One region of the Pseudoalteromonas marina genome, then DNA from elsewhere that is predicted to be linked to it. Evidence: predicted binding sites of a transcription regulator. Region 1 holds the regulator's gene; each other region holds the start of a gene.
The links. The regulator sigma-54, encoded in region 1, starts transcription at its own class of promoters, with help from an activator protein. The targets are predictions, from matches to a motif close to GTTGGCACGNNNNTNGNNT.
Positions count from the first base shown of each region.

Region 2: the regulator sigma-54 is predicted to act here: its motif matches at 3,426-3,444, upstream of PMAN_RS11830 (DUF2726 domain-containing protein).
Region 3: the regulator sigma-54 is predicted to act here: its motif matches at 7,885-7,903, upstream of PMAN_RS12900 (LiaF domain-containing protein).

Region 1 is NZ_AHCB03000005.1:245,753-256,102, reverse strand. It holds gene PMAN_RS01215 (calcium/sodium antiporter) at 1-393, shown strand, start outside; gene PMAN_RS01210 (KpsF/GutQ family sugar-phosphate isomerase) at 397-1,368, shown strand; gene kdsC (3-deoxy-manno-octulosonate-8-phosphatase KdsC) at 1,369-1,920, shown strand; gene lptC (LPS export ABC transporter periplasmic protein LptC) at 1,917-2,471, shown strand; gene lptA (lipopolysaccharide transport periplasmic protein LptA) at 2,461-2,997, shown strand; gene lptB (LPS export ABC transporter ATP-binding protein) at 2,994-3,719, shown strand; gene PMAN_RS01185 (RNA polymerase factor sigma-54) at 3,789-5,288, shown strand; gene hpf (ribosome hibernation promoting factor) at 5,315-5,602, shown strand; gene ptsN (PTS IIA-like nitrogen regulatory protein PtsN) at 5,607-6,059, shown strand; gene rapZ (RNase adapter RapZ) at 6,079-6,924, shown strand; gene PMAN_RS01165 (HPr family phosphocarrier protein) at 6,968-7,240, shown strand; gene mgtE (magnesium transporter) at 7,349-8,707, shown strand; gene PMAN_RS01155 (YgiQ family radical SAM protein) at 8,777-10,350, opposite strand, start outside.
Region 2 is NZ_AHCB03000007.1:137,323-147,672, reverse strand. It holds gene tyrS (tyrosine--tRNA ligase) at 1-959, shown strand, start outside; gene PMAN_RS11840 (cobalamin biosynthesis protein CobD/CbiB) at 1,027-1,971, opposite strand; gene mtnN (5'-methylthioadenosine/S-adenosylhomocysteine nucleosidase) at 1,972-2,679, opposite strand; gene PMAN_RS11830 (DUF2726 domain-containing protein) at 2,793-3,386, opposite strand; gene folE2 (GTP cyclohydrolase FolE2) at 3,493-4,413, opposite strand; gene arcB (aerobic respiration two-component sensor histidine kinase ArcB) at 4,628-6,946, shown strand; gene arcA (two-component system response regulator ArcA) at 6,954-7,670, opposite strand; gene PMAN_RS11810 (sensor histidine kinase) at 8,123-9,727, opposite strand; gene PMAN_RS11805 (methyltransferase) at 9,875-10,350, opposite strand, start outside.
Region 3 is NZ_AHCB03000007.1:363,395-373,744, reverse strand. It holds gene yajC (preprotein translocase subunit YajC) at 1-21, shown strand, start outside; gene secD (protein translocase subunit SecD) at 41-1,900, shown strand; gene secF (protein translocase subunit SecF) at 1,910-2,863, shown strand; gene PMAN_RS12920 (GGDEF domain-containing protein) at 2,992-4,761, shown strand; gene PMAN_RS12915 (substrate-binding periplasmic protein) at 4,793-5,602, shown strand; gene suhB (inositol-1-monophosphatase) at 5,665-6,468, opposite strand; gene PMAN_RS12905 (VOC family protein) at 6,717-7,133, shown strand; gene PMAN_RS12900 (LiaF domain-containing protein) at 7,189-7,845, opposite strand; gene PMAN_RS12895 (BON domain-containing protein) at 8,166-8,729, shown strand; gene PMAN_RS12890 (YqaE/Pmp3 family membrane protein) at 8,793-8,951, shown strand; tRNA gene PMAN_RS12885 (tRNA-Ile) at 9,237-9,313, shown strand; gene PMAN_RS12880 (porin family protein) at 9,510-10,091, shown strand; gene PMAN_RS12875 (DUF4437 domain-containing protein) at 10,156-10,350, opposite strand, start outside.

The DNA of each region.
Region 1 (10,350 bases):
ATAGATTCAGCGGTCGATATTGCAAAATATTTTGGCCTAAGCGATTTAGTCATTGGCTTAACAATTATTGCAATAGGTACAAGCTTGCCCGAGCTTGCAGCTTCAATTGCAGGGGTTCTTAAGAATGAAGATGACTTAGCACTGGGTAATATTGTTGGCTCTAATATTTTTAATATTCTTGCCGTGCTGCCTTTCGCAGGCATTATTAACCCTTCTGTTATTGACCCGTCTGTTGCTAACCGCGACATACTTATTATGATTGGTGCCACGGTTGCGCTTATTATCATGTCATTGAACTTTAAAGGTGCTCAGCGCATCAATAGAGTAGAGGGCGGCTTATTATTAATCGCTTTTTTAGGCTACCAAGGGTATATTTTCAGTCAAGTAGGGTAAGTAATGGCAACGCTAAATTTTATTGAACAAGGCCTACGTGTATTAGACATAGAGCGCCAAGCATTGAGTGATATTGCACAATATGTGGATGAAAATTTTCATCAAGCATGTCAGTTAATATACGACTGCCAAGGCCGAACTATTGTTATAGGCATGGGAAAATCGGGTCATATTGGCAATAAAATAGCGGCTACATTAGCAAGTACTGGCAGCCCTGCATTTTTTGTACACCCCGGTGAGGCAAGTCATGGCGACTTAGGTATGATCACTAAAAATGATGTGGTTATGCTAATTTCTAATTCTGGTGAAACAAGCGAAGTCCTCAATATAATTCCCGTTTTGAAACGCCTCGGCGCAAAAATGATAGCCATGACAGGCAACGCTAGTTCAACAATGGCAACGCTTGCAAACGTACATATTTGCATAAAAGTACAAAAAGAAGCCTGTTCGTTAGGCTTAGCCCCTACAGCAAGCACAACAGCAACACTTGCAATGGGCGATGCCATGGCAGTTGCACTCTTAGAAGCCCGCGGCTTTACAGCTGATGACTTTGCGCTATCTCACCCCGGCGGCAGTTTAGGTAAACGTTTACTGCTGACCCTAAAAGATGTCATGCATAGCGGTAAAAACACACCTATTATTAACGTTACGCAAACTATAAAAGATGCACTGATAGAAATGTCGGCAAAAGGCTTAGGCATGACAGCCATAGTTGATTCTCAGCAACAACTTGTAGGGCTCTTTACCGACGGTGATTTACGTCGTATTTTAGAACAACGAATTGATATACATACAACACAAATAGATGTTGTAATGACCAAGTCCTGCACAACGGCAACACAAGATATTTTGGCCGCTGAAGCACTTAATATTATGGAGCAAAAGCGTATTAATGGTTTAATCATCGTTAATGAGCAAAACCACCCTATTGGTGCATTAAATATGCAAGACTTACTAAAAGCAGGAGTATTATAAATGCAATTTGAAGAGCTCTATCAACCATTGAGTGAAGACGCAAAAGCACGTGCAAAAAAAGTAAAGCTACTTATTTGTGATATTGATGGTGTGTTTTCTGATGGTCGCATTTATTTGGGTAACCAAGGCGAAGAGCTCAAAGCATTTAATACAAAAGATGGCTTTGGCATTAAAGCGCTAATTAATAGCGGCTTTGAAGTTGCGGTAATTACAGGACGCCACTCAAAAATAGTACAACAGCGTATGACAAGCCTAACAGTACAACATATATATCAAGGCCAAGAAAATAAATTACTCGCTTACGAAGAACTAAAAACAAAGCTCAATTTAAATGATGAGCAAATTGCCTACATTGGCGATGATGGCCCAGACATGCCAGTGATGGAGTTAGTAGGGTTTGCTGTTGCAGTAAATGACGCCCATCCGCTAATAAAACGTTTAGCGCATTATACAACACAAATGCTAGGTGGCTTTGGTGCAGTGAGAGAACTAACCGACCTGCTAATGCTTGAAAATAACAAACCTTTGACCACAAAAGGGACCAGTTCATGAATGCAGCGCGCATAATATTAAGCGTTTTATTCATCAGCTGTATGGTTTGGCTTTGGTACCCTTATTTCACACAAGTAAATTTACCACAACAAACCGAAGCAGACATAATTGCAAAGCCCGATTACACAGCCATAGAGCTAAAACAAACAGCGTATGACGAAAATGGGAAAATCAGCCATAAAGTAACGGCAGCACGAATGGAGCTATATCAAGAATTAGGGTTTACCTTTTTTGATAAACCTATTTTTACGCTATACAACAACAAGCAAACATGGCGAATTAACGCTAATGAAGCAACATTATACGAAGGCAGACAATTAATATTAGAAGGTAACGTTGTTGCTAGTAATTTAACTGATAACGCAATGATAGATAAAATTAATGCTGATAACATTCAGGTAGATATAAAATTACTAACGATGCAATCAGAGCAGCCTGTCATTGTTACAGGGCCCAATTTAAAAATCACCGGTAAAGGCTTAGAAGCCGATTTAAAAACCGAAGTGATAAAATTAATTAACCATACGCGAACTATTTATTATGACCAATAAACTATCAACACTCTTTATTATTCCAACATTTTTACTTGCATTAGGTACTAATGCCGCTGAACCAACAGCGCCAATTTCTGCAAATCAAATTTCGATTAGTGCGGATAAACAAGAGGGTCAACTAAAAGAAAACGTAGGTATCTTCGAAAAAAATGTTGAAATTATTCATGGCGACAGAAAAATTACCGCAGACCGCCTTGAGGTTCACAAGCGTGATGAGCTAGGCGACAACAAGCAATTGTTAATTGCCACAGGTACGCCTGCATATTTTGAAGAAAAACAAGCCGACGGCACAATAATGAGCGCCAGCGCTAATGAAGTTAGATACGATGTTTCAACGCGTTTTTTAACATTAATTGGAGATGCAGAGATATCTCAAGCTGGGCAAAAAATGAATGCTAAAAGCATTACCTACGATATAGAACAGCAGCTTATTAGCGCCGAAAAAGATGAAAGCTCAACTGACCGTGTACACACTATCTTAGTGCCTGTGGAGCCTAAAAAAATTGACAAAGGCCAACCATGAGCACATTAAAAGCAGAGCTACTAGCCAAAAGCTACAAAGGCCGTGAAGTTGTAAAAAATGTGGGCTTAGAAGTTCAAGCTGGCAGTATTGTAGGCTTGCTTGGGCCAAACGGCGCAGGTAAAACAACAACCTTTTACATGATTGTAGGTTTAGTCCCTAGCGATAAAGGCAAAATATCTATCGACGAGAACGATATTACGCTTTTACCTATGCACAGTCGTGCTAGATTAGGCATTGGCTACTTACCACAAGAGTCGTCTATATTTAGAAAATTAACAGTGTATCAAAACTTAATGGCTATTTTAGAAACTCGAAAGGAGCTCACTAAGCAAGCCAGAGAAGATACATTGAATAATCTATTAGATGAATTTAGCATTCAACACATTCGGGATAGCAAAGGTATGGCATTATCGGGCGGAGAACGTCGCCGAGTAGAGATTGCACGTGCTTTAGCCGCAGATCCAAAGTTTATTTTGCTAGACGAACCATTTGCCGGTGTTGACCCTATCTCAGTATTAGATATTAAAAAAATTATTGAACACCTGAAAAACCGTGGGATTGGCGTATTAATAACAGACCACAATGTAAGAGAAACCCTTGATGTTTGCGAAAAAGCCTACATTGTTTCTCATGGGGAACTGATTGCTTCTGGTACCCCTGAACACGTATTAAATGATAAAACTGTACGCGATGTATATTTAGGCGAGCAATTTAGGCTGTAACATTTACGCCTTATTTATAAGCATCTGCTAGTATTAACTATAACAACTTAAAAGGATTGTTAGAGATACATGAGGCAATCACTACAGCTGCGCATGGGCCAGCAACTTACAATGACACCTCAGTTGCAACAAGCTATTCGCTTGCTGCAATTAAGCACATTGGATCTTCAGCAAGAAATACAAGAAGCGCTCGACAGCAACCCATTACTTGAGGTTGAGGAGCAAGACTATGCCGATGATCTTGCGGGCAAAAATGAGCAAAAAGCAGATAACGATGAAGTTACAGTAACCGTATCTGTAGATGAAGCCCCTAGCGAGTATGAACAAGACAGTGGTGAAGCGCTTGCTAAAGATACCGTAAGTGACGACATGGCAATGGACGTTAGCTGGGATGAGTACATGAGTGCAGCCCCTGCATCATCTTCAGGCCCAATGCCTGAAGATGAGTCTATATATCAGGGCGCATCAACTGAAACGCTTCACGAATATTTAATGTGGCAATTACAATTAACGCCATTTAGCCCTACAGATGAAGCCATTGCTATTGCTATTGTAGAAGCGGTGGATGATTCAGGCATACTGACACTCAGTTGCGAAGAGATTTTAGAGAGCTTTAATCAAGATAATGACGATGACGTTGAGGTTGAACTTGACGAAATAGAAGCTGTATTAAAGCGCATTCAGCTATTTGACCCAGTGGGTATTGCGGCACGTAGCTTACAAGAGTGTTTGTGTATTCAGTTAAATCAATTTGATAAAGGCACGCCTTTTATTGATGAAACAAAAATGATTTTAACCGAGCACATTGATTTGTTAGCTGCTCGTGACTACCGTACATTAATGAAAAAAACGAAGCTCAAAGAAGATGAGCTTAAAGAAGTAATGACACTTATTCATACGCTCAACCCTAAGCCTGCAGACACAATAGTACGAGAAGAGTCTGAGTATGTAATACCTGATGTGTCAGTTAAAAAAATTAAAGGCCGCTGGATTGTAGAGTTAAACCCAGACAGCATGCCAAAAATTCGTGTAAACAGCCAATATGCAGCGATGTCGCGTACAGTTAAATCAAGCGGCGACAGTCAATTTATTCGCTCACATTTACAAGAAGCTAAATGGTTTATAAAAAGCTTAGAAAGTAGAAATGATACACTTTTAAAAGTAACTAACTGTATTGTTAAACAACAACAGGGCTTTTTTGAACACGGGCCAGAAGCCATGAAACCGATGGTTTTAAATGATGTTGCTGAAATGGTAGAAATGCACGAATCAACAATTTCGCGCGTAACCACGCAAAAGTATATGCACACACCGCGTGGAATATTTGAGCTTAAATACTTTTTCTCAAGCCACGTAAGTACCGAAAATGGTGGAGAGTGTTCATCTACTGCAATACGTGCACTTATTAAAAAATTAATCGCAGCAGAAAACTCAGCAAAACCATTGAGTGATAGCAAAATTGCGGATATATTGGCTGAGCAAGGAATTAAAGTAGCGAGACGTACAATCGCAAAATATCGCGAATCTCTGGCTATTCCACCGTCAAATCAGCGAAAGAGCCTGATTTAAGACGCTAAACAAAGAGGGTAATGCTTATGCAACTAAATTTAACTGGTCGTCATGTAGAACTAACTGATTCATTAAGAGACTATATAAATACCAAATTTGCGAAGCTAGAAAGGCACTCTGATCATATTAATAATGTTCATGTCATTCTTGATATAGAAAAATTAAATCAAAAAGCAGAAGCAACTATTCATGTAAGTGGTGCTGAATTATTCGCATCCACTGAACATCAAGATATGTATGCAGCTATTGATTCATTGATTGACAAGCTTGACCGTCAAGTAATTAAACACAAAGAGAAGCTTGCTCGACACTAATATGATGAAATTAAGTTCACTTATATGCCAGGACTGCAGTAAAGCTGCGGTCCTTTTTAATAGTAAAAAAAGAATTTTAGAGTTTATTAGCGAGCTGGCTCACGATAAATTACCGTATTTATCTCAACAGGATATTTTGGGCGCTTTATTAACCCGCGAAAAGCTAGGCAGCACAGGGATAGGAAGAGGTATTGCTATTCCACATGGCCGAATGAGCGGCGCACAAGAACCTTTAGCATTGGTGTTAGTAAGTGAAACACCGATTAATTTTGATGCTATAGACAACCGCCCTGTTGATATTTTTGTTGCACTCATCGTACCTGAAGGCGATAACCAACAGCATTTAAAGACGCTAGCAACGATAGCTGATAAACTAAAAAATAAAGAATTTTGTAAGCAGCTTCGCTGTGCTAAATCGGATGCTGAGTTGTATCAAATTATTGTTGACCAATCGTAACAAATTTAAAGGGTGATTAATGGAGTTGATTATCATAAGTGGCCGTTCTGGTTCTGGTAAGTCGGTTGCTTTACGCGTTGTTGAAGATCTAGGTTATTATTGCGTAGATAACATTCCAGTAAATTTATTACCTTCTTTGGTAAGAAGCGTTTCTGATAACTACGATAAAATTGCCGTTAGTATAGATGTGCGAAATTTACCAAAAGAGCAAGATGAATTTAATCACATCATCGAATACTTACCGGGTTTTACAAAACCAACGCTGTTCTACTTAGACAGTGAAGATCAAACCCTTATTAAACGATTTTCTGAAACCAGACGCTTACACCCTTTATCAATAGATTCACTTCCGCTTGATTTAGCCATAAAAAAAGAAAAAGAACTTCTCGATGTGCTAATTACGCGCGCCGATTACATGATCGATACCAGTGAGCTAAGCGTTCATCAACTTGCTGAATCAATTCGCGAAAAAATATTAGGTAAAAAAGATAAGCAGCTGATTGTTACATTTGAATCTTTTGGTTTTAAACATGGCATTCCTAAAGAAGCAGATTACGTATTTGATGCGCGTTTTTTACCTAACCCGCATTGGGAGCCTGAACTAAAACCACTTAATGGCCTAGACCAACCAGTAAAAGATTATTTGGCTAGCCACAGCATAGTTCAAAAATTTACATGGCAAATACAAACCTTTGTACAAACATGGCTACCACACCTAGAGCGAAATAACAGAAGCTATTTAACTATTGCGATTGGCTGTACTGGCGGGCAACATCGCTCTGTATATTTAGCGCAAACAATTGGCGAAAGCTTTGCAGTTACGCATCCCAATGTAAAAATACGTCACAGAGAACAAGAAAAGTAATTTTACAAAACTAATAACCTGTTCAGCTTTGATAGAGTAATGTATGCGTATAGAAGACACTTTTTTAATACAAAATAAATTAGGACTGCATGCCAGAGCCGCAACTGTATTAGCCCAACTCGCTGTAAAATTTGATGCTTCAATCACCTTATTTCAAGATGATAAAGAAGCTGCTGGTGACAGTGTATTAGCACTAATGCTACTTGAAAGTAGCCAAGGTAAAGAAGTTAAAGTGGTATGTGAAGGGCCTGATGCAGAGCAAGCTTTAAATGCAATTGGAGAACTTATTTCGCAACGATTTAACGAACAAGAGTAACGTTAATTTTTAACATTTAAATAAAATAACTATAATCAAAATAACTGGCTGCTAGGTCGTACTCCCCCACCCATTAGGTAACAGTTACAGTATAAATAAAGGACGCCAATGCCCGAAGCTTTTGAACAAGACTACCCACTACAACAACTAAAACAAGTGACCAAGTCACTTAATAGTGGTCAGTTTGTTCAAGTTAGGCGCATGCTCGCAAAAACAGCGCCATGTGATACTGCGTTATTATTAGAATCATCTCCACACAAAATTCGTCGCTTGCTATGGCAGTTAGTTGATCCTGATGTTCAAGGTGATGTACTCGAAGAATTATCAGAAGACGTGCGCCTGGGTATTATTGCCCAAATGGAGCCTGAGCATATTGCTGCTGCCACTGAAGACATGGGTCACGATGACCTAGGTGAAGTATTACGTAGTTTGCCTGACACCGTTTACCAAGACGTTGTTAGCGCCATGGACACCCAAGATAGAGAGCGCGCAACACAAGCGCTATCTTATCAAGAGCGTTCTGCTGGTGCACTCATGAACACCGATACGGTAACTATTCGCCCAGATGTGACCATTGATGTCGTCCTACGTTATATTCGACTTCGCGGAGAGTTACCTGAAGGCACTGATGACCTGTATGTGGTTGATAAACATAACTGCTTTATTGGTGCTTTATCGCTGAGTACATTGCTAACTAATCCACCAGAAAAAATTGTTCGCGATTTAATGGATGAAGAATGTGAGTCAATTCCAATTTCAATGGATGAAAGTGAAGTCGCACAACTGTTTGAGCGCCATAATTGGATCTCGGCCCCAGTTGTTGATGACAACGATCAGCTACTTGGTCGTGTCACGATCGATGATATTGTTGACGTAATTCGTGAAGACGCCGAACATAGTTTACTGAGTTTGGCGGGCCTTGATGATGAAGAAGATACCTTTGCCCCTGTCTTAAAAAGCTCTAAAAAACGCTCAGTATGGTTAGGAGTTAACTTATTAACTGCGCTTGCGGCCGCCTTTGTAGCCAGTTTTTTTGAAAGCACACTCGATATTTTACCCATATTAGCAGTGCTTAATGGCATTGTTCCTTCTATGGGCGGTGTTGCTGGCAGTCAATCACTAACACTTGTTATTCGTGGTATAGCTGTTGGTCATATAAATCAAACCAACCAACGCTTTTTAATGATGAAAGAACTCGCTATTGGAGCACTCAATGGCATTTTGTGGTCATTGTTGATAGCGGGTGTTATTGCACTTTGGCAGTGGGACTTTATGCTCGGCGGCGTACTCGCTTTTGCCATGTTTATGAACTTAGTTGTGGCAGGGGTCGCTGGTGCAAGTATTCCAATTTTACTTAAAAAAATGAATATAGACCCTGCACTTGCAGGCAGTGTAGTGCTAACAACAGTGACAGATATTGTGGGTATTTTTGCCTTTTTAGGCACCGCTACTTGGCTGTTAATATAAATTTAAAAGCTGTTATAAAAAAACGCGCAGTTAATTTATAGCTGCGCGTTTTTATTGTCTCGGTAATAACTATCTGGCTTTTTGCCTATTTCCACCCACTTTAGGTTTTGTATTAGCCTTTTTAAATTGGCTAAATCCCGTATGACGTGTAAGCGCTGGGCGAGCCCCTTTACGGCCTTTATTAACGGTTTTACCCGCTTTTTCATCGCGGCCTTCTTCTGGCACTAAACAGTTTGGCCCTTTGCCAATTAGGTTAGCTTTACCCATTTTGCGAAGTGCTTCACGTATCATTGGCCAGCCCGATGCATCATGGTAGCGCAAAATAGCTTTGTGTAATCTGCGCTGGCGTGCTCCTTTTGGCACTGGCACTACTTCACTATTATTCTTGATATTACGCAGTGAGTTCATCTCTGTATGGTAAATAGTGGTCGCATTGGCCATTGGAGATGGGTAAAAGTTTTGCACTTGATCCAACTTAAAGTCGTTAGACTTAAGCCATAAAGCCATGTTTACCATATCTTCGTCTTTAGTTCCTGGGTGTGCAGAAATAAAATACGGAATTAAATACTGCTTTTTACCCGCTTCTTTCGAGTACTTATCAAATAATTCTTTAAATTGATCGTAAGCACCCATGCCTGGCTTCATCATTTTTGATAATGGACCGTCTTCAGTATGCTCTGGCGCTATTTTTAGATACCCGCCCACATGATGTGTCACCAGCTCTTTAACATAGCGAGGATCGCGTACAGCAAGGTCATAGCGAACGCCCGAAGCGATAAGAACTTTTTTAATGCCTTTTACATCACGTGCTTTTTTGTATAAGTCGATTGTAGGCGTGTGATCCGTGTCCATATGCTTACAAATATCAGGGTATACGCACGATAAGCGTCGGCAGGTACTTTCTGCTTTTTTGCTTGTACAACGTAATTTGTACATGTTGGCCGTTGGCCCACCTAAATCGGAAATAACGCCAGTAAAACCGGGCACTTTATCCCTGATCTGTTCAATTTCTTCAATAATGGACTCTTGCGATCGGCTTTGAATAATACGCCCTTCGTGCTCTGTAATCGAACAGAATGAACACCCACCAAAACAGCCGCGCATAATATTCACCGACGTTTTTATCATGTCGTAAGCAGGTATTTTAGCGTCGCCATAACGTGGATGAGGAATTCGTTGATAAGGTAATCCAAATACCGCATCCATTTCATGTGTTTCTAAAGGATAAGCCGGTGGATTCACCCAAATAGAGCGATCGCCATGACGCTGGAACAAAGCTCTTGCACAACCAGGGTTAGTTTCTTGGTGTAATATTCTTGAGGCATGCGCGTATAAAGGTTTGTTAACACTTACTTGCTCATACGCTGGAAGTTTAACATACGTTTTCTCCCATGGCTTAGGACGCGCTGGCTGCACGGTAATAGGCTTTGCAGCTTCTGCTTTTAAATCAATACCAGCTTGTTTAAATTCAGACTTACTGCAGCCAACATCATCGGCTCCGTAAGGATTTGGAATGGGGTCTATTTTACCTATTTTATCAATAGCTGTTGAATCACTGCCCCGCCAGCCTGGCAAAGGTTCTTTACGAATAACAGCAGTACCACGAATGTCTTGAATCGTATCCATCGTTTCACCACCGGCAA
Region 2 (10,350 bases), on a different contig from region 1:
CAACCGGTAAAAATGTGACGCGTAAACCGCTTACCCGCGAAGATGTTCTTGCCAATGCCGAAACGTATAAAGAACAAGTTTTCAAAATTCTAGATCCGGCAAAAACAACCGTTGCTTTTAATTCAACGTGGATGGAAAAGCTGGGTGCTGCAGGCATGATTAAATTAGCTGCAAACCAAACAGTTGCGCGTATGCTTGAACGTGATGACTTTAAAAAGCGTTACAATGGCGGGCAGCCAATTGCAATACATGAATTTTTATACCCGTTAGTGCAAGGTTGGGATTCGGTTGCATTAGAATCTGACGTAGAACTGGGTGGTACCGATCAGCGCTTTAATTTACTAATGGGTCGTGAGCTTCAAAAAGTTGAGGGCCAAAAGCCACAAACTGTTTTAATGATGCCATTACTTGAAGGTACTGACGGCGTTCAAAAAATGTCTAAATCTTTAGGTAACTATATTGGTATTACTGATGCACCAAATGACATGTTTGGTAAAGTTATGTCGATTAGTGATGTATTAATGTGGCGCTACTACGATTTACTAAGTGGTCTTTCGATTGAGCAAATAGCAGCACAAAAAGAACGTGTAGAGCAGGGGACTAACCCGCGCGATATCAAAATTGAACTTGCTAAAGAGCTAATTGCACGTTTTCATAGTGAAGAAGATGCACAAGCTGCGCACAACGATTTTATTCAACGCTTTCAGAAAAAAGCGCTGCCAGATGAAATTCCTGAGCTGACAGTAACCATTGCAGAAGACACTATTTTAATCGCTAACTTATTAAAAGAAGCTAATTTAGTTGCAAGCACATCAGAAGCTATGCGCATGATAAAACAAGGTGCAGTTAAACTGAACGGTGAAGAAAAAATCACTGATACCAAACTAGAAATAGCAAAAGGCACAACCGCTATTTATCAAGTAGGTAAACGTAAGTTTGCAAACATTACCGTAGCTTAAGTGTGTGGGTAATAAAAAAAACCAGCTTAGGCTGGTTTTTTTATACTCAATTTTTACTAAGTAAAGCTCAAATGCTTTTTAGAATTTCAATACACACAATAACGAGTACCCAAAAGGCGCGCGCCTGATTAAGCCGATTTAAAACCGCTGGTACATCGTCAGCGTTAGGTAACCTATCAGTACCAACCCGCATTTTGTTATGCCGCTTATTAAAGTACATAGCGGGTCCACCTAGTTGCACGCCAAGTGATGCAGAGCATGCACTGAGTAACCAGCCTGTATTTGTTTGATAGAAGTGTTGGCCATAGTGTTTTATGTAGTGAACACTTTGCTTTGTGGCCTTACTCGCAGCAATTGTGAGTGTAAGTAAACGCACCGGGATATACTCAATAACAAATAAAACAAGCTTTAATGGTCTTAAAAATTCGCTGTTTGGTGAAATATCACCACGCCATGCTTGCTGCATCAAGGTAAGTAGTCGGTAACCAAGTGCTGCAACTGGCCCTAAAAGTAAAAAAACAAATATAACCACAAAGTAATAACGAGCAGTACGAAGTATTAAGCTTTCAATGAGGGCTTTAATAATGCCTGTGGTTGAAAGCTTGCTGACTTCACGAGCAAGCAGTGGTTTTAATAGCTCGCGTGCGGCTGACTTTTGGTTTTGTTTAGTGAGCTTTGCAATACGAAGGGCTTTTTTATTGAGGCTTTGGCTTTCAAGGCAAAGGTATAAAATAAGGCCCGCAAGTAGCTCTGGGTAAAATGCAAATTCAAGTAGCAAGGTAACAATTAGTAAAATAACACTGAGCACCAGCACGCTTGCAAGTATGGCTGCTAAATAGTGGTAGCTGTTTGTATTTTGTTTATTATAAATACGTTTGCCCATGGCGCTAAATACGGCCACTAAAACGGTATTCGGGTGGTACCAACTAACAAGTGGTAAAAAGCGCTCAGCAAGGAGCGCTATTATAAATACAATAAAGTCCAAATGGTTTTGAACAATATTGCTAAGCATTTACAGTGTTACAGCTGTTAGCTTTTCAAGTAGAGCAACAACCATTTTAGATGAGTTGATTGATGCTGTTTCTAAGTATTCTTCAAACGACTGTGGCGATTCTTTGCCAGCAATATCAGACATTGAACGAATAACAACGAAAGGAGTTTCAAGCGTATGACAGGTTTGCGCGATAGACGCACCTTCCATTTCTACAGCAAGCATTGAAGGAAAGTCGCTGCGGGCTTTATCAATACGAACAGGATCACACATAAAGGTATCGCCAGTACAAATAAGGCCAACTAACGTTTTAACTTCGCTAATTTGTGCAATAGTTTGCTCGGCTGCTTCAACTAATTTAGGGTGTGCAGCAAAACCTGCAGGCATTTGTGGTACTTGGCCAATTTCGTAACCAAATGCAGTTACGTCAACATCGTGGTGACGAACTTCTGACGATATAACGACATCGCCAACACTTAATGATGGATCAAAACCGCCAGCAGAGCCGGTGTTAATTACGCAATCAGGCTTAAAATTATCAATAAGTAATGTAGTTGCAATGCTTGATGCTACTTTACCAATACCTGATTGAACAAGAGTTACTGTGCAGCCCGCTAATTCACCAGTGTAAAATGTAAAACCTGCTTTAGTTAAAGTAGCTGGGTTTTGCATTGCTTCACGCAAAATTTTAACTTCTGGCTCCATTGCGCCAATAATACCAACATTCATAGTGTTTGATTCCTGAGTTTGAATAGCTTGATTATACGTGAAGTTAGCAATAAAAAACAAAAAAGCGAGACATTTAAAATGCTCGCTTTAATGCAAATTTAGTCACCTGATAATTATATTTCGGCTAATGCTGTTGAATGGGCTTTAGCTTGTGAGGGAGATAAAACAGCAGGTTTGTGAACTCGGTTACGTAATGGGCGCTGTGCTGTTGGTGCTGGTTTACCCAGTTTGAACATAATGGCATCGCGTACTTCTGATGGGCGATAGCCCGCTTTTACCTTCATGCGAATGTGTGGAATGCCTGCAGCTTCTAAGGCGCCATTTACAAACCAGTCGCGCTGGGCTTTGTGGCCATCTTTATTTGCGTTATTTACTAAATCAACAGCTGCTACGATGGTCATTTTTTCTTTGTCGATTAACACAAAATCAAGCTGCTTATTTTTGGCTTTAGCAATAGCGGCACGTTTTGATTTAGGTGATAAACCTTCTTTACAGTCGATCACATCAATAAGCTTAACTCGACTCACTATTTTATATTGATCGCCAATAGCGCGTTCTAACAGGTTTAAAAAGGCGCTTTCTACTTGCGTAAATACACTTTGTTTACGTTTAAAAGGATAAGGATTACCACCGTCGTCACTAAATTTTGACGCGGCAATTGATGCACCTACCACTAATACTAAAATCGACAATAAAGCGAATTCCATACGGTAACTCCATAACAACAAATTGACACTGTTTTGTTAAAGCAAGTACCGTGCCCAAATATTGTATGTGATTTACCGAATGGAGATTTAAGTTAACGCAGGTGTTTTATGCCTTATACCCGCCATTAATACCTTTAACAGCAACCGCCACAGCGTCGTGGGCGTGAAGCGATTCGTAATGGTTTATTTGTAGCCAGTAATCTGCGTAACCGTCTGTTTCTAATATTGCTTTAATTTTACGCGCGGCATCTTCGCAGAACATTAAATTTTGCCCATTTAAACGGGCAAATTCTTGTTCATCTTCACGCTTTACTGCCGCTTGCACTGGCGTCTTGAGCTCGCCTTCAAGGGTATTTATTAAGTTAACTACATCAAACTCATTAATGTTGCTATTGAGTTTAACTTTTACGTTAGCAATTGAGCGCTGCGAGTGAGGGGTCGCCACAATGCCTTGTGTTGTGCCAAGCCACTCAAGTACCTCTTTTTGGTTGAGCGTGTCTTGGTTAAATTTTTCGCTAAATGCATTTTGTATTAGCTGGCGTGCAAGAGCCGCCGAGCAAGGGCAAGTTGATGAATAGGTAACATCAACGGTTAGCTCGTAACTAATGATATTATCTTCAATTGTACTTGTAAGTGTGATTGGATAGCTTTTCCAGCCAGCTTTGCCACTCAATAGAGACTTACGGCGAAGTGGTAGCTCAAACTTAAACTCAATCTGTGCCTTATTACTCAACCCTTCATGGCTAGATATAAACGTATTTAGTGCTTGGCTAATTGTTTGAGGATTTACTTGTTGCTCTGTTGAGAGTAAATCAAGCGCTAAAAATAAGCGCGACATATGAATGCCTTTGGCGTCTTCTTTGTGCAAGTTAACAAATGCGCGGGCTTTGGCATTAACAGTAACAGGGCTTAAATCACGCGATTCAAAAATAAATGGCAGTTCAATTTCACCCATGCCAACCCAGTCTAATTTACCTGTTTGTAATGCAGGAGCGGTGTCAGCTATATCGGGCATATTGGTTTGCATGCTATGTTACTCGTTATTGGCAATGATAAGGCGCATTATTTTACACGAAATAATCAATGGCTGAAACGAGGACTTTACTGCCCGCTAAAATTGCGTATGAATATTTTCTGTTTTTGTCGCACAACATGAAAATAGCGAATAGAAAAATGCTAAAATCTGTAAATAGCATTGCCTTTCTTATATTTAAGCAAACAGCAAAGAGATAAAACTACGTATGACCGATTATTCTTTGAGCCCTTGGGTTCGGGTGCTTTCAAGTTCAATAGCGCGATTTGGTGAGTTAAAAACAGCTGCCATTTGTTACGCTTTATTTTTAGCGGCATCTCTTATTTTATCGAGCATGTTTTACTACGTAGCTATAGGCGAATTGTTTCTTGTAGATATTTTGGCCGTGGTATTTTTTTCAGCTGTTGTGTCACCTTTAATTATAAGCGTACTTATTAATTCAATTCGTCAGTTAGATGCTTCCTACGCCTACTTAGATAGCGCAACTAAACAAGAAAAACTATTAAACCAAACACTTAAAGATAATATTAGTCGGCTTAATATTGAAATAGATGAACGTAAAATGGCTTTTCATGCTAAGCATCGCGCCATTGAAGAACTGCGTAGAGAAATTGCCGAGCGTAAAAAAACACAGCAAGAGCTTGCTCAGCAAAGCATGTTGCAACGCTCAATTGTTGATTCATCCCCCGATCTATTTTATTACCGCGATAACAATGGGGTATTTGCTGGCTGCAATAAAATGTTTGAAGAAGTAATGGGTAAATCAAGCAGTGAGCTTATAGGTAAAACGGTTGAACAAATATTCCCAAACGACTTTTTATCTGAAGTATTGCGCACAGATAAAGAGGTAGAGCAAACTCACAAAGCACTCACCATCGATGTAGGTTATGAAGTTGATGGTGCAACGCGCTGGTTTGAGCTACGAAAACTTCCCTTTATAAACGATGAAGGCGACTACATAGGTTTACTTGGTTTTGGGCGTGATATTACGAGCCGTAAAGAAGCGGCTGAGGCGCTTGAAACCGCATATAAAGATAAAGGGAAATTTATAGCCACATTAAGCCATGAGTTGCGTACCCCGCTTAACGGCATTGTGGGCTTAACACGTATGTTGCTCGATACCGATCTAAACAAGCAGCAACGCAGTTGGTGTAACACGGTTTTTTCAAGTGCTGAAACGCTCGGTAATATTTTTAACGACATCATAGATTTAGATAAAATAGACAGAGAGCAGCTCGATATTGCCGCCAACTCTATTAATGTATCTGATTTTATAAACGATGTTGTGAATTTTGCAGGGCTAATAACTGAGCAAAAAGGGCTTGAGTTTGATATTGAGCGAAATGGCATGCTTGATATATATGCACTGCTTGATCCTACTCGTTTACGCCAAGTGGTTTGGAACCTGATAAACAATGCAGTGAAATTTACCCAGCATGGCAAAGTCACACTTGAATGTAGCCGTGAAAATCGCCCTGAAGGCCCATGGTTAGTTATTAAAATCTCAGATACAGGGCAAGGTATTCCACAAGAGCAGCTTTCTCGTATTTTTGATATGTACTATAAAGCACCTGATTTACAAGGCACTAATGCAATAGGTTCAGGTATTGGTCTTGCGGTAACTAAAGCGCTAGTCACGGCTATGAAAGGCAGTATTACAGTAAACAGTACAGAGGGTGAGGGCAGTTGCTTTACAGTGCAAATACCGCTGAGCTTATGTATTGCGCCTACAGAGCAAAGCTATGTTGGCCGAGAGCTTTATATTTTACTCGTTGAAGACGTACCACTTAACGCCGAAATAGCCACTAATTTATTGGAGCAACGCGGACATGAAGTGCTATGGGCTGAAACGGGCGAAGATGCACTTTCGTTTGTTGATACCGAAGACGACCTAGATTTAGTATTACTTGATATGCAGCTACCCGATATAAATGGCGATGAAGTTGCAAGGCAAATCCGTGCTGATAGCCACTTTGATAACCTGCCTATTGTTGCACTAACCGCTAATGTGAGAAGTGCAGAAGAAGAACTTGAAGGTATTTCTATTCAAGGCGCTTTAGCTAAACCTATTAATACAGTAAAGCTTGATAAAATGCTCGCTGACTTATTTGATATTAAGCAAGCTCAATGCAACGAGCCACAGCTAAAAGTAACCGACGAAGCACTTAAAAGTATTGATGCGCATTTGCTAGATATTGAAACAATAGAAGACTTTGTTAATTCTATGGGGTTAGTTGTGTTTAGGCGCAGCAGTCAGTTGTTTGAAAAGCTAAATCCGCAATATCAACAAGAATTGCTTACATCATTAAATACAGGCAACAGGGAAGAGTATAAATCGGTTGCGCATAAGCTTAAAGGTGCCGCAGGTTCTGTTGGTTTGAACGATGTTCAACTGCATGCAAAAGTAATGGAATATGGCGCGATAGATGAGAGTGATGAAGTGCTTGAGGAGTGGCTGCTGGTGTTGGCAGATAAAATAAATGAAGGACAACGTGCCCTTCATTTATTTCTACAGCAATTAGAATAAACGCTAATTAGCTGTCGATTTTACCAATAAAGCGGTAGCCTTCACCATGAATGGTGCTGATAAGCTCTGATGTAGAATTATCGCTTTCAAAATGCTTACGAATACGGCGAATAGTTACATCAACAGTACGGTCGTTTGCACGTAGCTCACGGCCTGTCATATGTTTAATTAGTTGTTCACGGCTAAAAATACGACCTGGAGAATCAAGCATTAATCTCAGTGCTCTGTACTCACCTTTAGGCAAGCGCTTAGCATCGCCATTAGGAGATGTTAAACAGCGGCTATTTTCGTCTAATTCCCAACCGTTAAATGTAATAACACCATTAGTTTCAAGTGCTGATTCATCATCGCTTAGGCCAGTACGTGTAATAAGGTTACGCGCTCTAATAGTCAATTCACGAGGGTTAAATGGTTTAGTAATGTAATCATCAGCGCCAATTTCAAGCCCTAAAATACGATCAACATCGTTATCACGACCTGTTAAGAAGATAAGGCCTACTTTGCGTTTTTGGCGTAATTCACGGGCTAATATAAGGCCGTTTTTGCCTGGAAGATTGATATCCATAACTACGAGATTAACGTCGTCGTTATTTGTAAGCTTGTCATGCATGTCATCGCCATCAATGGCTTCAATAACTTTGTAACCTTCAGCTTCAAATAAACTAACGAGGTTTAGTCGAGTTACGTCTTCATCCTCTACGATTAGAATGACTGGCGTTTGCATTATTAATTAACCTTTTTGGAATATTTTATTTACAAAAAATCGGTATTTAGTATAAATCCGACTACTAGAGATTATAGGATTATATCCAATTGTTAACAAGAAAAAACAAGTTGGATAAAAATAAAACAGTAAGAGTTCAAAGTTTGCTCAAAAAGCCCGTGCAAAAACTACTGTTAAATCGATCAATACACGTATGAAGTTCATTTACTTTGATAATTTATGGACCGGCTGACTACGCAAAGCTGTTAAATAATCAGACTAATTCAAAGTTAAATTATATCACTATCTAATCTTTCATCAATGTATGTGATATCGCAAAAGTAATAAAGTTCAAAAAATTGCGCTATATAAACGATAACTATTACACTTGTTTACCACATGAAGCATAAATAGGGTCAATAAGTAGTAATTCAAGGAATACAAGTAAATATATGTGTTTGGTTACTTCACTTTTAAGGGATGGTTATGATGAATCGCGCACCGCGTTTTTTTTCTAAATCAATTAATATATGGCCGCCTAAAGCTTGGGTTACTAAATTGTAAACTAAGTGCATGCCTAAGCCACTTGCCCCTTGTCCTCTTTTTGAGGTTACAAATGGGTCGAATATTCTGTGTTTAATTTTTTTATCTACGCCTTGGCCGTTATCGCTGTAAATAATAGTGAGTTTTTTTCCTGTTAACTCTACATCAAATTGTATTTCATTATTTTCATTACCAACGAACCCGTGTAGTAGTGAGTTTGTTATTAGTTGTATAAGTACTTGTTGTAATGGTTCTGACTTGCTTTCTACGGTTAAATCGGTTGCACAATTTATGTTTATAACCGGTTTTTTCTCTTCAAGCTCTGAGCTTATTGATGTCAAAACATCTGTTATTAACTTATGAATATTAATGTATGTAGTTACGTCATCATCTTGAATAACCGCTACCTTTTTAAAGGTTGAAATTAAGTCGGCTGCACGGTTTAAGTTACGGTAAATCAAATCTAGGTTTTCAATACCGTCGTCAATAAAGCGTTTTAATTGATTTGAAGTCAGTTTTTTATCATCAAAGCTAATTTGTAAATCGGCTAACTTATCGCGCAGCAAAGTAGAGCTTGTAATACCAAGGCCTATTGGTGTGTTAACTTCATGTGCAACACCGGCAACCATTTGACCAAGCGATGCCATTTTTTCATTTTCAACAATCTGCGTTTGATACTGATGCATACGCTCAAGGGTTGATAATAACTCCTGATTTGCCTCTCGAAGGGCTATGGTTCGTTGGTTTACTTTTTCTTCTAGCCCTTGGTTAAGCTGTTTAATTTCTTCTTTGTCTTTTTCATGGCGAGTCAATTGTTTTTGGGTGCGTGTAAGCATGATATTTAAACTGTTAGAAAGCGCTGATATTTCTTTTACGTCGGTTACTGGTGCGCGTACATCGTAGTTATGATTTTTTGATACGTCTTGTAATAGCATGCTAAGCCGCTCTATCGGTCGAGCTATTCTTTTTTGAACATTTATTGCGATAAAATACACAACAACAAGTATTAGTAAAGTCAGTAAGATATCTACAACTATTTTTTGTTTTATATAATCGTCTAAGCTTTCAAGACTTCCACGCATGTATACATGACCAACAACCTTTTCATTATGAAAAATTGGCTTTATTAGTTCGATATCTTCGTGGGTTATACGTGGTGTTTTTAGTTCTTCAATGCTGTCGGTTCGAAGGGGGACTGGTGGCGTTTTTTTTGCATTAAAACTTATAAAAAAAACAGGTTTTTGAGATGCTTGCTCAATAGAATATACATGTATGTTTTTAACTAAAGGAGTTTTTTCAAAGTATTTAAGGCGTTTCTCTTCTGTTTTTCTGTCATCTTCAAAAACTGATTTTCCAGCGTCAAAAGCAACTATTTCCGCCAAAATAACGAGCTTACTCACTATTAATTGTTTTTGTTCTTTAACACTTAAATAAGTTGATATAGAAATCGATAATGACAAGCAAATAGCAGTTATAAGCATTATTAGATTTATGAGTGCTTTACGAATACTGCTTTGATGAACTTTTCTAGGCATTATTTGAGTGTCGCCTGAGTCATTGAGTTTTATTATTTTATTAGTCTAGCAAAGAAGAAACACTGTGGTGCAAAAAAATAAAAATAATAGGAAATATTTTATTGCTAAGTTGAGCACGCAGAATGCTCAACTTAAAATATAAAAAATTTAGCTACTATAAACGGCAAATTTATTGTTTTTGAAAACAGTTTGATAAGTTTCAAATTGTGTTTCTAAAATTGGCGGATATTTTAAAAAGCTGTTTGCCACAATGGTTAGTTTTCCGTTTTTAGTTAAATGTTGTTTTGCGTTAGCTAAAAACGTTTCAGCAACGCTGTAGTCTGTTGCAATTCCTGTGTGAAACGGCGGGTTGCTCACTATTAAATCAAACTTACCACTAATATTTTTAAGGCCATCACTGAGAATTGCCTCACCAGTTACCCCGTTTAACTTTAAAGTTTGAGTTGTTGCATAGGTTGCAAGTGCGCTTACGTCACTACATACAAATTCAAGAGCTGTATTTTTTAAACCCAGAAAGGTCGCAATTAAGCCAGCACCGCAACCAAAGTCGAGTACTTTACCTTGTTTGGTTGAAGGGGCATTTTCGAGTAGCATTTTGGTACCAGCGTCTAAACAGCCATGGT
Region 3 (10,350 bases), on a different contig from region 1:
GGCACAATGAAGTCGCTATAAAAATAATAAGGACGACCCCGTGTTAAACAAGTTTCCAGTGTGGAAGTATTTACTTGTTTTAGCTGTGGTTGCCATTGGCCTTTTATATGCCTCTCCAAACTTGTATGGCCGTGACCCGGCTATACAAGTTTCGGGCGCTAAAGGTGCTGATGTTGATCTCAGTGTAGTAGACAAAGTAAACGCAACCCTTAAAAAACATAACGTAGCAGTTAAATCAACTAAGCTTGAAGGCGGGCAAATACTTGTTCGTTTTAAAAATGTTGAAGAGCAATTAAAAGCACAAGATTTATTGCGTGACTCGCTAAGTGACGATTACATTTCAGCCATTAATATGGCGCCGGCTCAACCTCTTTGGTTAAAATCCCTTGGCGGAAATCCAATGAAGTTAGGTCTAGATTTAAGTGGTGGCGTACATTTCACCATGGAAATCGACATGGCAACAGCGGTTGATAACCAGCTTGAGCAAATGGAGCAAGATTTCCGTAGCGATTTACGCGAAGAAAAACTTCGTTATCGCAGCGTTCGTCGCGTGGCTGGCTCTGACCGTATGCGTGTTGAAATGCGTAATGAAGAAGATAAAAATGCTGCAGAGCGCTTTTTAGAATCTCGTTACCCACTTAACGTATACATTGATGACAGCAGTAACGATAATGCATTTTTTGCCACTATGAGTGAGCAAAAGCTGAAAGAGATTCGTGACTACGCCATCAAGCAAAACGAAACAATCATTCGTAATCGTATCAACCAAATTGGTGTTGCAGAGCCAAACGTACAGCGCCAGGGTGCTGAACGTATTATTGTGCAATTACCCGGTGTGCAAGATACCGCTCGTGCTAAAGAAATTTTAGGTGCGACAGCAACGCTTGAATTTCGTGAAGTAGACGAAAACGCCGATCCAAGCGCTGCCGCTCAAGGCCGTATCCCTGCCGGCACTGAAATGATCATGAGCCGCGACGGTTACCCTGTGGTACTTAAAAAACGCATCATTCTTGAAGGTAGCCATATCACTGGCGCGCAATCTGGCGCAGATGAATACCAACGCCCACAAGTAAGCATTTCACTCGACAGCAAAGGCGGTTCAAAAATGAATGCCTTTACTAAGCGTGCTATTGGCAAGCGTATGGCAACGGTATTTATTGAATACAAACCATCAGGTAAAAAAGACGAAAACGGTAAAGCACTTCCACCTATTAAGGTAGAAGAGGTTATTAACGTGGCAACAATTCAAGCTCGTTTAGACCGCTCTTTTCGTATTACAGGTATTGATAACCCAGCTGAAGCACATAACTTAAGTTTACTGCTTCGCGCAGGTGCACTTGTTGCGCCAATTCAAATTGTTGAAGAGCGTACAGTGGGGCCAAGCTTAGGCCAAGAAAACATTGAAGCAGGTATGACTGCGGTTGCACTTGGTTTTGCGTTTGTACTTGCCTTTATGCTTATTTATTACAAAGGGTTTGGCTTAGTGGCTAACTTAGCGCTTGCTGCTAACTTGGTGCTTATTGTTGGCATAATGTCACTTATTCCAGGCGCTACGTTAACCTTGCCGGGTATTGCAGGTATTGTACTGACAGTTGGTATGGCGGTTGATGCTAACGTACTTATTTTTGAACGTATTCGTGAAGAGCTGGCCGATGGTCGTAGCCCTCAACAAGCTGTTCATTTTGGTTACGATAGCGCATTCAGTACTATATTTGATGCCAATATCACTACGTTAATTGCGGCAGTTATATTGTTTGCAGTGGGCACGGGCCCAATTGCAGGCTTTGCCGTTACATTAGCTATTGGTATTTTAACTTCAATGTTTACAGCCATTGTTGGTACCCGAGCGGTGATCAACTTATTTATTGGTGGTAAACGCATTGATAAACTTTCTATTTAAGGAGCAGACATGCAAATTTTAAGTTTGGGTAGCAGAACCCTTCGTTTCATGTCTCTTCGAAAAGTGGCAATGGGCTTTTCTACGCTATTAATTGTAGCGTCGATAGTATCAATGTTTATGAAGGGCTTAAATTTTGGTCTTGATTTTACCGGCGGCACCGCGGTAGAAGTGGGTTTTTCTCAACCGGCTGATCTTAAAAAAGTGCGTAATGTACTTGGTGAAAATGGCTTTGCTGATGCATCAGTGCAGCTATTTGGTTCGAGCCAAGATATATTAGTGCGCTTAGCTCCACGTGGAAGCGATGTTAAAGCTGAAGTAATTGGTAACCAAGTAATTGATGCACTGAAAAAAGCGGATGACAGCGTAGTCATGCGTCGTATTGAGTTTGTTGGCCCAAGTGTCGGTGAAGACTTAAAAGAGCAGGGTGGCCTAGCCATGTTAACTGCACTTATTTGTATCTTAATTTACGTTGCATTTCGTTTTGAATGGCGTTTTGCTGTGGGTGCTGTAGGCGCACTATTACACGATGTAATTATCACTTTAGGTTTGTTTTCAGTACTGGGTTTAGAGTTTGATTTAACTATATTAGCGGCAATATTGGCGGTAATCGGTTACTCACTCAACGATACTATTGTTGTATCTGACCGTATTCGTGAAAATTTCCGTAAAGTACGCATCGACGATACCGTTGAAATTATTGATATTTCACTTACGCAAACACTTAACCGTACACTTGTTACATCAATCACCACAATTTTGGTATTGATTGCATTGTTTGTATGGGGTGGACAAACCATTCATGGTTTTGCTACTGCATTATTGTTTGGTGTATTTATTGGTACATATTCTTCTGTATATGTTGCAAGCTCGGTTGCACTTGCAATGGGAGTTAGTAAAGAAGATTTAATACCAGAAGTGATAGAAAAAGAAGGTGCAGATCAAGATCCGATGGCAATGCCATAATCTTAAATGCATTAAAAAAACCGCTCTATGAGCGGTTTTTTATTGCCTGTAATATAGGGGCTTGAAATAAAAATGTCATACAGAATTGATATTTTGTTGCTCTATTTAAAATAATAATTGAGCCAGTAGTGACCCTTCAACGACAAGCCTTAGAGGCTATTTTAGATAGTGGGGAAGTAACCACGTTATTTCAGCCTATTTTAGATATATCTGGTCAGCTCATTCTTGGTTACGAGGCGCTTAGCCGTGGTCCACAAAATAGCCCATTAGAAATGCCCAATATGCTCTTTAAAGCTGCGCATCAAGAGGGCCTTATTTCTGAGCTAGAGCTACTATGCCGCTCAAAGGCAATAGAAAACTTTGTTAAGCTAAATTTGCAAGGTAAGCTTTTTTTAAATGTGAGCCCAAAAACGCTACTAGACCCTTGCCACCCAAAAGGCGAAACACGCCACCTAACCGAGCAGTTTGGTTTAGCGACTAATCGTGTTGTTATAGAAGTAACAGAGCAAGACAAAGTAGATAACGACGACTTATTACTTAAAACCATTGCGCATTACCGAGAGCTCGGTTTTACCATTGCAATTGATGATTTAGGAGCTGGGTACTCTGGCTTAAAGCAGTGGTCTGCACTGCGTCCTGACTATGTAAAAATAGATCGTTATTTTATCGATCATTGCGATCAGAGTGAGGTTAAAAAGGAGTTTTTAAAATCAATTATTGTTTTAGCTAAAGCAACAAACACCTTAGTGATTGCAGAAGGCATTGAGCGCTCTGAGGAACTCGCTCTGGTTGAAAGTTTAGGCATTAATAATGTACAAGGTTTTTTATTTGAACGACCGAACTTGCAACCAAGTCGTGATTTTAGCTCTGCTCAAATACAAGCACTTACATTTAAATTATGTGATCAGTTTGACCAGTCAATGGCGATTGGCGCGCTAAGCCAACCACAAAAGGCCATAGCAAGTGATACCCGATGCAAAGACGCTCATTTACTCTTTGAGCAAGACAAAGCCATTATTAGCATACCTGTAATTAATCAACAGGGTCAGCCAGTGGGCCTACTACATAAAGACCAACTTACCGAGGTATTTGCAGCACCCTATGGTCATGCTCTTTATGATAAGCGCCCTGTTATAGAGTTAATGGATAAACAACCCCTAATTGTTGATGAAGACCAAAAGCTAGATACGGTGAGTAAGCAAATAACTGAGCAAGACTTCGATATTAGGCGCCATATTGTTATTACTAGAGGCGGCAATTATTTAGGGCTTGCGCCACTAAGAGACATTTTAAAACATATAACAGAAGAAAAAATTCGCCACGCACAACATGCAAATCCGCTAACAATGTTGCCAGGCAATGTTGCAATTAACGAAGCTATAGAGCATAGGTTACGTAATAAAAATAAATTTCATCTTGCTTATATTGACCTGAATCACTTTAAACAGTTTAACGATCTTTATGGCTACGCGAGTGGTGATAGTGTCATTAAATTATTGGCTGATGTAACAGTGCAAGCCTGTACAAATAGTGCTAACTTTGTAGGACACATTGGTGGTGACGACTTTATGGTTGTTTTTGACCAAAGCGATGCGGTAAGTATTTGTAACCGTATTATTGAACAGTTTGAACATCGTTCTCGTGCTTTTTTTACGCCCAATCACATAGCTAGCAAAGGGTATTGGGCTACAAATCGTGAAGGTGAAAAGCAGTTTGTACCTTTACTTACCTTATCAATAGGATTAGTTGAACCCGATTTACAGCAGTGTAAAAATAGTCATCAGGTTGCTGCATTAGCAACGGATGCGAAAAAAGAAGCCAAACGATTTCGTCATAGCTATCTTTTTACATGCAAGCGAAGGCGCCCAGCGCCTCCAGTAGTAGCGATTAGCAAATAGTAAAAAGGTAATTTACTAATAGGTGATCATGATGTTGCCATTAAAGTGTATCGTATGTGTAGTGAGCTTGTTTATTGGAAGTGTTGTAGCAAGCGAAGTTAATATTGTAAAAATTCCGAAAGATCAACATGCGCATTTTGCCCGTGATGATTACCTCAATGACATGCTAACCAAGGCATTGATAAGAGCCCAGTATCCTGCCGAAATAGAACGTGTTGCTGTACACCCGCATCAGCAACGCAATTTAATGTCACTTGATGATGGCTCGCTTGATTTATATTGGAGTATGAGCAGCCCTGAACGAGAGTCATTAGCCACAGCCATTAAAATTCCATTGTTCAAAGGGTATATAGGCAAAAGAGCATTAGTTACAAATAAACAGAATTTAGATAAATTTAAAGACATAAAAACGCTTGAGCAATTATCAAAACTGAGCTCGGTACAGGGGCATGATTGGCCTGATACACGCATATTGGTTAATAATGGTTTAAACGTGAGGCCATTATCAAACTTAAAAGCCATGTTTGCGCTTACTAGCCAAGGCCGCATAGATTACTTTCCGCGATCATTTATTGAAGTAAATTCTGAGCTTTTAGAGCGAGATCACAAAAATTTACGTATTGTGCCTAATTTATATATTAGCTACCCAACAGCGCTATATTATTTTGTGTCTAAGGATAAGCCTGAGTTAGCTAAAGCGGTTGAGCAAGGAATAAAAATAATGCAGCAAAACGGCGAGTTTGATGCGTTATTTTATGAGTACTTTGCTACAGATTTAAATTCCCTTCCTTATACAAAGGGGGAAACTATAGAGATTAAGCTAATAAACCCATATTTTTAACAACAAAAAAGGAGCCTAGGCTCCTTTTTTGTTGCACCAATTATATTGGTAAAAGCAATTTATTAGCGAAGTAACGACTCAGTTAACACTGGACGAATTTCACGAATAATAGCTTGAGTCAGTTTTGGCGCACCACAGATGATATTGCCACTGTGGTTGTAGTTATTACCACCAGCAAAATCGACAACCATACCACCCGCTTCTTTAACCATAAGCTCGCCTGCAGCAGAGTGCCAAGGTTTTAAGCCAATTTCAAAAAAGCCATCAACACGGCCAGCAGCAACATACGCCATGTCTAATGCAGAACAACCTGCGCGACGAATATCTGCAGTGTGAACAAATAACGCTTTAAACGCTTCAGTGTATGCATCTGTATGTTGTTTATGCTTAAAAGGGAAGCCCGTTGCTAATACTGTACCAGCAAGAACAGTTGTTTTACTCACGCGTAAACGTTTGCTGTTAAGTTGTGCGCCTTGACCTTTAGATGCAGTGAAAAGTTCACCACGAATCGGATCATAAATAACGGCTTGGTCTAAACGACCTTTAACTTTAAGTGCAATAGAGATTGCGTAATGTGGAATACCTTTGATGAAGTTTGTTGTTCCATCGATAGGATCTACAATCCATTGGTAATCATCATCCTTGCCTTTGTGCTCACCTAGTTCTTCGCCCACAACAGAGTGAGTAGGGTAAGACTGTAAAATAGTGTCACGGATTACGGCTTCGGCTTCTTTATCAATATTAGTTACTAAGTCGTTAGCGCCTTTTTGTTGCACTTCAACTTTTGATAAATCTTCGCCAGCGCGAAGTAAAATTTTGCCTGCGTTACGCGCAGCGCGAACCGCAATGTTTAACATTGGATGCATGGAGTTACCTTTGGGTTGTAAAAGAACGTTTGTATTTTCAGCCGGCGTATTTTAGCGACTTTTGACATAAAGTAAACAATAAACCCTAAATACTTGTGGGTGTTTTTTGTACAGTCTTGAAAGTGTTGCACATTTAATTAAAACAAAAGTGTATTTTTAATTACCCACTAAAAATTTAAAAAAAGCGCTTTACCTAAAGTTAACTTGAGGTTTTATTGTGTGTTTAAATTAACTCACAAGGAAACAGTATGTATTTAGAACACGTAAATTTAGTTGTTAAAAACATTGATACCATGATTCGCTTTTACCAAGCCATTTTTCCCCACTGGGTAATACGAAGTGAAGGGCGGGGTGAATGGTATGGAAAACCAAGGCGTTGGGTCCACTTTGGTGACGACACGCAATACATAGCAATGAGCGATCATGGTGAGGGTGAAAACAGGGCGCTTTCAGGGCATCAAGTTGGGTTTGCTCACTTTGCTTACGTGACGGCTAATTTAGATAATACGGTGTCTCGTTTAAATAAAGCGGGTTTTTCAGTTCATAAGCAAGGCAATGAAAACCCATTTAGAAAAAATATCTACTTCAGAGACCCTTCGGGCTTTGAAGTTGAGTTTGTAGAGTACTTGTCGGATATACCTGCAGAACGAAATAATGATCTTTAAGCCCACCACTATATGGCTGCCAAAAGCAGCCATATTAAAGCAAATACAGTTGCACTTATTTACTGCTTACCCCTAGCTGTGACTTTAAATCGTTTGCAAAGCTCATGAACTTTTCTTTTATGGTACGTTTTATCTTTACTTCAATCGACCCTAGTATCGCTTTGCCTTCAATATGAATGGTAGGACCTTGACGCTTATTTAACGTTACTGATTTGTTTTCTAGCGTACTTAAAATACAAAACATTTTGGACACAACATTAACATGCTCGGGTACGTAAATTTCGTCGCTACCAAAAATGCAATTAACATGAATTGTCACGTTTTGATGGGTAAAGATAGCGTCGGTGAAATCAAGCACCACAGAGCCCATATAATTATTTAGGTAAATATTTTTAGGAACCACCCATTGTCCGCTTCGCTCGTTTGAACCCAAAATACTGCGCAGTGTAATGTCGTCATCGCTATTTTGTTGAGCACTGTAATTAGGCGTAAACTGCGATTGCTTTTCAGCTTTGTATTGCTTGTCGGTATTAAGTGTTAAGTCTTCTACTAACGTAAGCAGCACAGAATTGTCTTTTGCATCCATTGCTTTGTCTAATCGTCTTTCAAATGCCTCAACAGATATAACGCCATGGCTATAGTTATAAATTAACTGATCAATCACTTGTTCGCGTACTTGCTCTATTGGGCGGTCTTCAACTTTTACAGACATGGGGCATTCCTTAATTGTATTTGCAATTAGTTAACTAGTAAGCAAACCCTATACCAAAATTAATTTTGTTTATTATCAATAGTTTAATTTTTAAAGGCTTTTTGTTTAGTTGTTATATTAACGACACATTAACCAAAATAGCAATAATCTAGTAATTTTCACACGTTGAGAAAGTTTTACTCACTTGCCTGTAAATAGGGGAAATGCGTTAAACCTATAAGAGTCTATTTTTTTCGTTAAGCCTATGATTTTTAATAGTAAATAAAGTTGGCTTGATGTTCGCATTAGTTAAAGTGTCTTTAATCAAAAGGAGAAAGATTATGAAAACATTTAACAAATCTATTATCGCCGCGTTAGTTCTTGGTACAACAGCAATGGGTGCACAAGCAAACAGCTGGGAAAACGAAAGTAAAGATGCTTGGATTGATGGCAAGGCAGAAACTGTGCTTCTTATGAACACAGACCTAAACAACTTTGACATAAACACTGATGTAACAAATGGCAAGGTAGTACTTACAGGTAAAGTTGATAGCGAAGTAGAGAAAGAGCTAGCAGAAGAGCTTGTACTTAGTCTAGATGGCGTCATGGACGTTGAAAACAGCCTAACCGTTGTTAAAAACATGAGCGCTAAACACACAGATTCTAAAATGATGGATGATGATAACGACCTAACGGACGCTAAAATCACCACCGTTATTACAACACGTTTCCTATTTGATTCTGAAGTAGGTGGAACCGATATTGATGTAGATACCGATAATGGTGTTGTTACATTAAACGGCTCAGTTGAATCATCAGCGGAAAAGCAATTAGCAATCGAAATTGCAAAAAATGCTGAAGACGTACGTGATGTGGTAGATAACTTATCTATCGTAGCTGAATAACGTTATACTCAAAGCCCAGCATTGCTGGGCTTTTTGTTTTTAACTGTTTGAAGGAGCTAAATAATGGATATCATTCGCATAATACTGTCTGTTTTGCTACCACCACTAGGTGTTTTTTTACAAGTGGGCTTAGGTATGCATTTTTGGATTAATATTTTATTAACGCTATTGGGTTACTTCCCTGGGTTAATACATGCAATTTATATTATTGCTAAAAAATAATGCGCAGCTGAGCTATGTTTACGCCAGTTGTAAGTAAATATTGCTCAGCGCATTCTATTAATAAATATTATTTTTAATCATTTTTACTTTATTTTCCTAAAACTCCCCAAATTTACCCATTCACACTCTTTAAAAGATTACAATTTAAGCAGTTAGCTTATTGATTGTTAAAATAAAGGTTTTTGGTAGTGACAAGCCCTAAAAAAGTTTTTATACTGCAACCCGCTTTAGTCGCTCTGTGGCTGAACGCTTCAAAAATTAACTGCCTTGCAGTTATATAAAGTTGGCCCCTTAGCTCAGTTGGTTAGAGCACACGACTCATAATCGTTAGGTCCCCAGTTCGAGTCTGGGAGGGGCCACCACTTTTCAAAGCCTTCCAAGTAAATCCTGTTAAATTTTTACGCACTTAAAACCCAAAGCTCTACATTATTATCCTTTATTGGTTGATATATTGATTTTTAATTAATCTATAAAATTTCTAATTGCAATCAAATATATAGCTGTGTATTTTATTGGGTACAACAATATGTTGTTAAAATATATCTAAAAGGAAGTACCATGAAAATGAATAAAGTCACACTCTTATTATTAAGCTCAGTTTTTGTCACCCCTGCTGCATTTGCAGAAACACCTAACTTTAATTATGTGTCTGGCGGTTATTTAAATGCAGATCTTGATGGCGATGATTTAAACGGTTGGACGCTTGATGGTAGTAAATTACTAGACGATAACTTTTTTGTGTCTGGTCAATATAAGACTGTAGGCGACTCAGAAGATGGTTTGGATGTAGATCTAAATTGGTTGAGCGCAGGCGTGGGTTACCGTACTGCAATTAGTGAAAGCACTGACTTTTATGGTTTAGTAACGTACGAAAACATTGAAACTGAAGTATCGTTCAGCGGTACTGATTTGTCGGATGATGAAAATGGCTATGGATTATCTGTTGGTGTTAGATCAATGCTAACTGATAGCATCGAAATTGATGGCCGCTTAAGTTACATTGATATTGCAGACGACAGTGAAACAGCTATCACTTTAGGTGCTCGTTACTATGTGAATACAAATTTATCTGTAGGTACTAGCTACACCACAATAGATGATTTAGATTATATTAGCTTAACTGCACGTTACAGCTTTTGATCACAAGCAGTTAAATGAGCGCACTTATTAGTGCGCTTTTTAGTTTTTACGTAGCTACAACACGCTAATTTACGTGGTATAAGCCATTGCTGCGAATGTAAATAGTTGCTGGTATATCGCTTGTGTTCTCAAGCGAGTGAATGAACTTACCCGCAGATTCTACAAAGCTACCTGCACTTAAGTTTTGTGAGTTACTTTTTGAGCTGTATTGCACGTTGCCTGCAATTATCACTGCACGAAACTCATCCGCATCTGTGCT